3 regions of the Allobosea sp. F3-2 genome follow, and region 2 is predicted to be linked to each of the others. Evidence: predicted binding sites of a transcription regulator. Region 2 holds the regulator's gene; each other region holds the start of a gene.
The links. The regulator PhoB, encoded in region 2, activates phosphate uptake and scavenging genes when phosphate is short. The targets are predictions, from matches to a motif close to TGTCATNNANCTGTCAT.

Region 1 (3,270 bases), 590 kb from region 2:
CGCCGTCGCCAGCATCTCGCTGGAGACGTCGAGCCCGTAGCAGACGCAGGATGGGTAACGCCTCGCGATCCGGATCAGATTGCGCCCGGTGCCACAGCCGATCTCCAGGACCGTAGCGCCGGGAGGCGGCTGCAGCCCGTCGATCAACTGGTCGCGGCCGAGCAGGTAGAACTTCCGGCTGGCATCGTAGATATGGCGCTGATGCCGGTAGATCCGGTCCATCAGCCCGGCGGCGGAGCCTGCTGGCGCCTCGGCCGCGTTCACCGGGCCTGCCCCTTCAGCACATAGAGGTGGAAGCCGCCATAGATCGCCGCGCGATCCTGCCGGCAGAGATCGCGGCTGCGCTCTTCCTCATAATGCCACTGGTCGAGGATCGCAGCGGGTATCCGGCCGGGCAGCAGACGCTCGTCGGCCGCTGTGCGGAAGATCACCCGCGCGCCCGGCCGGGCCGTGCGCGTGATCTGCGACCATAGCGCCGTAAGATCAGCGTCGTTCATCCAGTCCTGCGCATCGAGCAGCACATAGGCGTCACAGCTCTCGGCCGGCTGGTCTTCCAGGAATGCCGTGACCGCGCTCTGGCGATAGGAGACGCCCGGCGCCCGCTCCTTCACCGCCGCGAAATGCTGCGGCTGCAGATAGGGCGGGAAGGCCGCATCCGCCCCTTCGCCATAGCGCCGGCCGAAGGCCTGCTGGGCGAAGTAATTATCCTTCAGGTCGAAATCGCAGGCCAGACGCTCGAGCCTCAGCTTCAGCGCGCCGAGAATGCCGTCCTCGCCATCGGCGGCCAGCGCCTTGTACTGCGCCGGCGGGATGCCGAGCCCATAGAGCGAGGCCGGCTGGCGCACGAGCCAGCGCACCAGCTTGCGCTCGAAGACCGGCGCGAGATGCTGCTCATAGAGCGCCCGCTGCTCGGCAAGGGCGCGCGCCGCCAGCATCGCGCGCGGATTGCCGCCCAGCGCCCGCGCCAGCACATGGCCGGTGCCGATGAAGCGGCCGAGCAGGCCGTAGCGATAGAAGCCCTTGGCGAAGAGGTTGATCCGGCGGCGCCCATTGAGGCCTCGCCCCTCCCAATAGCCGCGCGAAACGGCATCGAGATGCGGCGCGATTTCACGGTCGTAGACGCCGACATTGTCGCGCGCATTCGCCCGGCCGAAGAAGCGCAGGAAATCCTCCTGCTTTTCCATCTTCGCCAGAGCCGCGAGCTTCAGCCGGCCGAGCGCGATATGCGCGCCGTTGAGATCGACGGCGCTGACGCGGATCGGCGCGGCCGTCAGATAGGAGAGGATGTTGCAGGAGCCGGAGGCGATCGCCACGACATGGTCGTCGGCCTTGAGCTGCAGCGCCGCCATGTCGACGACCGGATCTTCCCAGATCTGCGGATAGACCAGGCCAGAGAAGGCGCGGGCGAAGAGCCACTCCAGCATGCCCGCCTTCGACAGCGTCTTGCTGCGCCGGACGGCCAGTCCCAGGCCCGAACTCGTCATGCGGCGGGCCGCGCGCGCGGTTTGCATCGCCTGTTGCGTCACAGGTTTTCCTCTCTTTGCGGGTGGCGGGCCTGCTAGCATCGGACCGGAAAGTGGAAGCCACTTTCCGGGCAAATCCGATGCTTAAGCAAAGGGATAGATCGCCACATCGCGTCCGAATGGACGCGCGGCGATCTAGAGGAGTCGCGTGACGGTCAGGTGACGGTGCCCCGGCGATTGCCACGGCATGGTGAAATTGCCGGCAATCGGCGGGGCTGAAATCCGGCGCATGAGACGCCATATTGGCGGCACGAAAGCCGATGAGGCGCCCCACCGCCCCGCTGACAAGGAGATCGCAATGGGTCTGATGAGCATGTTCGGCGAGCCGAAGAAGCAGGACGAGACCTTCCCCTTCCAGCTGACCGATGCGCAATGGCGCGAGCGGCTGACGCCGGAGCAGTATCAGATCCTGCGTGGCCATGGCACGGAGCGGGCGGGCTCCTGCGCGCTCAACTACGAGAAGCGCGCCGGCACCTTCTCCTGCGCCGGCTGCGGCCAGAAGCTGTTCAGATCGGGCAAGAAGTTCGAGAGCGGCACCGGCTGGCCGAGCTTCGACCAACCGCTGGAGGGAGCCGTCGGCGCCTCGGAAGACTTCAGCTACGGCATGCACCGCGTCGAGGTGCATTGCGCCAATTGCGGCGGCCATCTCGGCCACGTCTTTCCGGACGGGCCGCCGCCCACCGGCCTGCGCTACTGCATCAACGGCGTGGCGATGAATTTCGAGCCGGAAGCGGCTTGACGCACTCTTCGTCATTCCGGGGCGCCGCGAAGCGGCGAGCCCGGAACCCATGAACACCACGCTGGGAGAGAAAAGTGAGGCGGTAAGCTGCAGGATTCTCCGGCCAAACCGATGTTCATGGGTTCCGGGCTCAGGCCTTCGGCCTGTCCCGGAATGACGATGCGCTCTACGAAACCACCGGCACCACCCGTCGCGCCAGCGCCGCCGCATCGACAGCCGGCGGCAAGTCCCCGAACTGCCCCGACCAGCCGCCAGCTAGCCGTGTGGCGACGAAGGCATCGGCCACGGCAGTCGATGCGAACCGCAGCAGCAGCGAGGCCTGCAGCAGCAACGCCAATCTCTCCGTCAATCGCCGTGCCTGCCCTTCGTTGCGGATCATTTCCGGCAGTTCGCCCTCAAGCCGCTTCAGCGCCGCATCGTAGCGCTTGTCCGCCCCCGCAGCGGCTAGCAGCTCCGCCCGTAGCACGTCGACCGCCCCCTCCTCCCGCGCTAGCGAGCGCAGCACGTCGAGGCAGATGACGTTGCCCGAGCCTTCCCAGATCGCGTTGAGCGGCGCCTCGCGATAAAGCCGCGCCATCGGATTCTCCTCGATGAAGCCGTTGCCGCCAAGGCATTCCAGCGCCTCGGTGACGACGGCCGGCGCCCGTCGCGTGATCCAGTATTTCGCGATCGGCGCCCCGACCCGCGCCAGCAGCCGCTCGCTCTGCGAGTCCTCCTGCCGGTCGAGCGCCGCGAACAGCCGGAAGGCAAGCCAGGCCGCAGCCTCGGCCTCGATGGCGATGTCCGCGAGCACGTTCTGCATGATCGGCTGGTCGATCAGCGCCTTCTGGAAGGCACGGCGATGCTGCGCGTGATGCGCCGCGAGCGAGACCGCCATCCGCATCAGCCCGGATGAGGCCGCCGCGATGTCGAGCCGCGAATTGTGGTTCATCGAGAGCCCGGTGCGGATGCCTCGCCCAGGCTCGCCGATGAGATGACCGATGGCGCCACGGAACTCGACCTCGGAGG
Region 2 (3,270 bases):
TTACTCCGTCATCATCAGCGCCGCCGTCGCGGGTTTGGGCGTCGCGCTGACGCCGCGCTGCTACGTGGCGGACGAGTTGGCCTCGGGCGCGCTCGTCAACCCGCTCGGCCTCGGCTTCACCAGCGCGACGGGCTGCTGGCTCACGCACCCGCTGGGCCAGCCTCATCGCCCCGGCCTCGATGAATTCATCGGCTGGCTGCGCTCCGAGGCATCCCGGTTCGACGCCGCCACCCGTGCTCCCGTGGCGGCCTGATCATCGCAGGAAACTTCAACTCTTGCTCCGCGTTGTCTTGAGCAAGGAGGAGCCATGTTCACCATTCTGCCTGCCCCTGACCATGTCGGCGCCTACCGCCTGTCGCAGACGCTGACCAGCGACGATCTCGATGGGATCGTGGCCGATATCGAGGCGAAGCTCGCACGACACGAGAAAGTCGGCATCCTCGCCGACCTCACCGATTTCACCGATATGACATTGGCTGCCGCCTGGAAGGATGCGCGCTACAGCCTCGGCAAGCTCTGGGAGCTGCAACGCTTCCCGCGCGAGGCGGTGATCACCGACAGGGGCTGGCTCACCGCCTTCGTCGACCTGCTCAACCCCGCGATCCCCTTCGTGACCGTCCGCACATTCAAACCGGAGGAGTACGAAACGGCGCTGACCTGGGCCGGTGACATCGAGGGCGGACCGAATGCCTGACTGACAGGAGGACGCCATGCCCGCCCACAAACACAGGTGGTCGGCCGATATCACCAGCAGGAGCAACGCGCTCGATCTCGAGAAGGCCGTGTTCAAGCAAGGCGATCCGCGACGGATCGCGCGTTCGCTGAAGCGGTCGGCCGAACACAGCCGCCGGCGCAAGTCGAGCCCCTACCGTTCGGCGATGTCGATGCTGACCTTCTACATCAACCGCGCCGGCCGGAAGCTGACGGCCGAACGGCGAAAGACGCTGGAAGCGGCCAAGCATAGCTTGCGCCGCCTCTTCCACCGCGACGGCTGAGGCTCCCTGCCGGAATCCTTCAGGGATCATCCTGAAGAGGGATTCTCACGGAGACCTGCCACCCTTGCGGGCCGGATCGTGCCCATGGTGGCTGTCGCGCTCGCCACCGCCTCCCGAAACGCGAGAGTGCTGCCGTTTTTCATCGTCGGCCGGCGGCTTGCGGATCTCCGGCGGTTTCTTCGCATTCTGATGGGCGGCGCCGGGGCCACCATGCCGGATGGTTTGCGGCGCCTTGGTCGAGGTCGACATTAGGCAGCCTCCTCAACGGTCCTGCTGGAACCCCTGATGGGTCGTGTTGATGCGGGTATTGCCCTGCTGGCCCTGCTGGTCAGGCTGGCTCGGCCGGCGCTCGCCACCCCTGGCGCTACGCACATCCCGCTCCACATGATCCGGCCCGCCCGGGCCCTTGTCGCTTCGACTGGCCGGCGGGATGGGCGGCATCTTGCTCACGGCGACCTCCTCTGGCTCGCGTTGACATTCAGGATCAACGCGAGCGGGGAGGCAAGGTTCACCGCAAGTTGCGAATGAGGGTGCAGCTGGAGCGCCGCTCAGCTGCGCGCGAAAGTCTCGTCGAAGGCGTAGCCGGCGCCGCGCACCGTACGCAGCGGATCCTTGGAGTTGGCGGGCGTGATCGCCTTGCGCAGCCGGCCGACATGGACGTCGACGGTGCGCTCGTCGATATAGACGTCACGGCCCCAGACGGCGTCGAGGAGCTGCGCGCGCGAGTAAACGCGGCCCGGCGCCTGCATCAGGAATTCCAGCAGCCTGAACTCGGTCGGGCCGAGATGCAGTTCGCTGCCGGCGCGGCGGACCCGCCGCGTGGTGCGATCGAGTTCGAGGTCGCCGGCGGCGAGCAGTCCTGCAACATGGCCAGGCTTGGCGCGGCGCAGCAGAGCCTGGATGCGCGCGATCAGTTCCGGCAACGAAAACGGCTTCACCACATAGTCGTCGGCGCCGGTCGCGAGCCCGCGCACGCGCTCGGTCTCCTCGCCGCGTGCGGTCAGCATGATGATCGGCACGCGCTCGGTATCGCGCCGCGAGCGCAGCCGGCGGCAAAGCTCGATGCCGGAGAGGCCCGGCAGCATCCAGTCGAGCAACACGAGATCGGGCGTGTGATCGCGCAGATGCAGTTCGGCATCGTCCCCGCGCGCAACGCTATCCACCGCGAAGCCCTCGGCTTCGAGGTTGTAGCGCAGCAGCAGGGTCAATGGCTCCTCGTCCTCGACGATCAGGATGCGTGCGGCCATGGCGCGGTTCCGATTGGGTTTGTTCTGACGAAGGGCGCAGGGAATCCCTCCCCCTTGTGGGGAGGGGCAGGGGTGGGGGGCGAACGACCGGGCGAGCGCTCACCAGGCGGGACGCCCCCCATCCCCATACCCTTCCCCACATCGAAGTCGGCTGTTGCCGACTTCGACATCAGGAAATGCCCATCTCGGGTAAGCCCGAGATGGGTGGGGAAAGAAGGAGCCTTCCTCGGCCCGCGGCTCACAATCCGCAATCGTCCCCTCCAACCTAGCTGCCCGTGACCGCCTCGACTTCGATATTGGTCGTGTCGAGCTTCGGCCGGTTCACGTCGAGCGAGTCGCCGGTGATGAGATAATGGATCGTCTCGGCGATGTTGGTGGTGTGGTCGCCGATGCGTTCGATGTTCTTGGCGCAGAACAGCAGATGCGTGCAGAAGGTGATGTTGCGCGGATCTTCCATCATGTAGGTCAGGAGTTCGCGGAACAGCGAGGTGTAGAGCGCGTCGATTTCGTCGTCGCGGCGCCAGACCTCGAGCGCCTTTTGCTCGTTGCCGGCGGCATAGGCGTCAAGCACGTCCTTGAGCTGCGCCTGTACGAGGCGGCTGATGTGCTCGAGCCCGACCACCGCGCGATGCGGCGGCTGGAACTGGCCGGCGATGGCGACGGCGCGCTTGGCGATGTTCTTGGCGAGATCGCCGACGCGCTCGATGTCGGCGGCGATGCGGATCGCCGAGATCAGTTCGCGCAGGTCGTTGGCGAGCGGCTGGCGCCGGGCGATGGTCAAAACCGCCTTTTCCTCGACCTCGCGCTGGAGGTTGTCGAGGCGCTGGTCGGCGGTGATGATCTTCTGGGCAAGGCCGGTATCGCGGCGCACCAGCGCCACGGTGGAGTCGCCGAGCATGCGTTCGGCCATGCCGCCCATTTCGGCGAGGCTGCGGCGGATGCCTTCGAGATCGGTGTCGTAGGAACGGACGATGTGGTCGGTCATGGCGTTGTCCTCCGGTGCATCGGCCCGAAAAACGGCAGGCGGT
Region 3 (3,270 bases), 2.1 Mb from region 2:
CACGACGATGATCAGTGTGTCGTTGCGCTCGCCGGCGAAGTCCTTGGCGACCTTCACCGCATTGTCGAGCATGATCGTGTCGAACACGGAGCGCTCCCAGTCGAGGGAGTGGCTGTACTTGTCGATGCGGGCCGACTCCACCATCAGGAAGAAGCCGTCCTCGGCGCCCTTGAGCATCTCGATCGCCGCCTTGGTCTGCTCGACCACGTCGGGCTGGTCCGGGAATTTCGCGATCGAGCCCTTCTTGGCAAGGCGCAGGTCGAAGGCGCCGTCGATATTGGAGGTGTTGTAGAGGCCGAGCAGTTTCTTGGCGCCGCCCGTGACGGCGGCGTTCATCTCGGTCTTCGTAGTCGCCAGCGTGTAGCCGGCCTCCTTGAACTTGGCGATGAAGTCGAGATCGTCTGTGCGCTTCGTGCCCGGAGTCGACTTGGGCAGGAAGTTCGGCGAGCCGCCGCCCATGATCACGTCCGGCTTCACGTCGAAGAACATCTTGACGATGTCGTTGTAGTCGGAGCGCCGGCGCGTATGGGCGATCATCGAGGCCGGCGTCGCGTCCTCGATCTCCGAATTGGTGACGACGCCGATCGCCATGCCGGTGCGGTGGCGCTTGATGATCTCGGAAATCGTCTCGACCTTGGGGTGGTCAAGCGTCAGCGCGTTCTTGGCGCAGTAGATGCCGAGCGCATTGACGCAGGACTTGTGGCCGGTGGTGTAAGCGCTTGCCGAGTTCGCGCTGTCGGTGACGATCGAGTCGGTGCCGGAGGTCGAGATCAGCGCCATGTTCGGCATGTCGTCCATGGCGAGCTCGCCATCGTATTTGCCTTCCTTCCAGCCCTTGGAGAGGATGCGGGCGGCGGTACGGTTGGCGACCGACATGCCGTCGCCGATGAAGAGGATGACGTTCTTGGCGCGGCGCGGCTGGGCGGTTGCGAAGACATCCCAGTTCACAGTAGCCTTGTTGTCGCCCTGCGTGGCTTCGACCACATAGCGGCCGGCGGGCAGCGAAGCGCCGCGCAGCCACAGGGCGGAATGCTTCTGGCCTTCCTCGCTCTGGATGAAGTTGGTCGGACGGCCGAGCACCTCGGCGGCAGGCTTGCCGTTGATGGTGACGTTCACATCGGCAGAGGTCGGTGCGTTCGGGAATTCGACTTTGAAGTCGAACCGCGAGCCTTCGAGGATTTCGGCACGGTCGATCGGATAGATGGTCTGCGCAGCGGCGGACCCTCCCGCTACGCCCGCGGCAAGGATCGCCGCCAGCCAGTGATATGCGCGCATTGTGGTTCTCCGCCAGAAAAGGCTCGTGCCGGTCGACCTCGCCTAAGACCGGAACGTGACAGTTTGATCAAACTCGTGACAGACTCAGCGCGATTTCGGGACCCGTCGATCCAATCGGTCCTGGGGGTGACGGCAATACGGTGGATGTGTCTGCCCCAACGGTGCCTTCTTTGAATAATCGGGCGGCAGCCTTTGCGGCGGAGACCGCAGGATTGCGATCAACGCCTGTCGTAATCTGATCGGCCCTTGCCTTCGTCCGTGAGCGCGACGGGGATCGTGACGCCGAGGCGGCGAGCGCGGCTTTTGAGTGCTTCGAGAGTTTCCTGTCCTAGACGGCAGAAGCCATCGAAGCGGCTCCGCGCCTGGGCTGCGCGATCGCCGGGAAGGCGCACGGGCCTTCCTCCGGAAGCGGTCCGTGAACCTCGGATTTTATCGGCAAATCCGGAGGCGGCCGCCTCGAATTCCGCGATTGGCCGCATGCCCTCGATCTGGATCGCCATGAACAGGTTTGCGCTCGCATAGGGGCGGGCGGTATCGCCGTAGAGCGGCTGCACGGCCTCGCCGATGCCGCCAGCCGACAGGCCCCCGGCCAGAAGATCGATCATCACGGCAAGCCCGAACCCCTTGGCCCCCGCAGCGGGCAGGAGCGTCCCCTTCAGTGCTTCGAGCGCGTCGCATGTCGGCTTGCCCTCGGCCGTCTGCGCCCAGCCGTCCGGAATCGGCTCTCCCTTGCTCGCGGCCAGCCTGATCTTGCCCATGGCGCCAGCGCTCATGGCGAAGTCGAGCGTGATGGGCTCGCCGCCCGTCGGGACCGCGATCGACAGCGGATTGTTGCCGACGACGGCTTCGACACCGCCGGGAGCCGGCAGCATGGGCCGTGTATTGGCCATGACGATGCCGATCTGCCCGGTCGACGCGATCTTCCGCGCGAAGCGTCCGGCGGCGCCGAAATGAAAGGCGTTGCGGACGGCCACCACGGCAAGGCCATGCGCGGCGGCGCGTGTCGTTGCGATCTCGCAGGCCCGCTCGGCCGTGACCTGCCCCAGCCCGTTCCCGGCATCGATCGTCAGGCGAGAACCCAGATCCGTGACGATCTCGCCCCTGGCACCCGGATCGACGGAGCCTCCCGCGATGCGGTCGAGATACATCGGCAGATGCAGCAGGCCGTGCGAGGCCATTTCCTCGATATCCGCGTCGAGGAGAGCCTCGGCCACCAGAGCCGCGTTATCGGGCGGCGCTCCGGCCGCTTCGAGCAGCGCGACGGCGAGACCTTTCAGGACTTCCTCCGGATAGGCATCCGAAACCGACATCGGCTCCCCTCGATGCAGCACGCCCGGCGCGATGACCGGACGTGCAAATCAGCTTTCAAACCCCGGCGAAGCCGGATCGGGGCGATGCCGCTCAGCGCACTGGAGGAGCGTATTGCAGGCCGCCGGCGGTCCAGAGCTTGTTCAGGCCACGCCCGATGCCGAGCTTCGAGCCGGTGCCGACATTGCGCTCATAGACCTCGCCGTAATTGCCGACCTGCTTGACGATCTGCAGGGCCCAGTCCGGCTTCAGCCCCATCGACTCGCCGAAATTGCCGTTGCCTCCGAGCAGCCGCTGCGCCTCGGGCGAGCCGGTACGCTTCTGCTCATCGGCATTGGCGGCGGTGATGCCGAGCTCTTCGGCCGCGACCATGGCGTAGAGCGACCAACGGACGATGCTGGTCCAGGCTTCATCGCCCTGCCGCACGACCGGGCCGAGCGGCTCCTTCGAGATCAGCTCCGGCAGGATGACGTATTCGGCCGGGTTGACCAGCTTGAGCCGATAGGCGGAGAGCGCGGAGATGTCGTTGCTGAACACGTCGCAGCGGCCGGATTCGAAGGCCTTGGCAACCTGATCGCCGGCCTCGAAGGCGACGCCCTCGTATTTCATGCCCTGCGCCCGGAAATAATCGGCGATGTTGAGCTCCGTCGTGGTTCCGGTCGGCACGCAGACGGACGCACCATTCAG

Region 1: FQV39_RS28280 (BtaA family protein) is a predicted target of PhoB. The motif match lies at 1,672-1,688, and genes of this name have one in related genera.
Region 3: FQV39_RS15720 (alkaline phosphatase) is a predicted target of PhoB. The motif match lies at 1,331-1,347, and genes of this name have one in related genera.

What each region holds. Positions count from the first base shown of each region.
Region 1 is NZ_CP042331.1:6,074,196-6,077,465, reverse strand. Features, by position in the region: gene FQV39_RS28285 (class I SAM-dependent methyltransferase) at 1-264, opposite strand, end outside; gene FQV39_RS28280 (BtaA family protein) at 261-1,484, opposite strand; gene msrB (peptide-methionine (R)-S-oxide reductase MsrB) at 1,831-2,262, shown strand; gene FQV39_RS28270 (acyl-CoA dehydrogenase family protein) at 2,429-3,270, opposite strand, start outside.
Region 2 is NZ_CP042331.1:5,486,700-5,489,969, reverse strand. Features, by position in the region: gene FQV39_RS25400 (LysR family transcriptional regulator) at 1-253, shown strand, start outside; gene FQV39_RS25395 (SpoIIAA family protein) at 308-694, shown strand; gene FQV39_RS25390 (DUF3175 domain-containing protein) at 711-995, shown strand; gene FQV39_RS25385 (hypothetical protein) at 1,041-1,244, opposite strand; gene FQV39_RS25380 (hypothetical protein) at 1,257-1,436, opposite strand; gene phoB (phosphate regulon transcriptional regulator PhoB) at 1,544-2,242, opposite strand; gene phoU (phosphate signaling complex protein PhoU) at 2,508-3,227, opposite strand.
Region 3 is NZ_CP042331.1:3,393,477-3,396,746, reverse strand. Features, by position in the region: gene FQV39_RS15720 (alkaline phosphatase) at 1-1,275, opposite strand, end outside; gene FQV39_RS15715 (Ldh family oxidoreductase) at 1,494-2,585, opposite strand; gene FQV39_RS15710 (amino acid ABC transporter substrate-binding protein) at 2,677-3,270, opposite strand, start outside.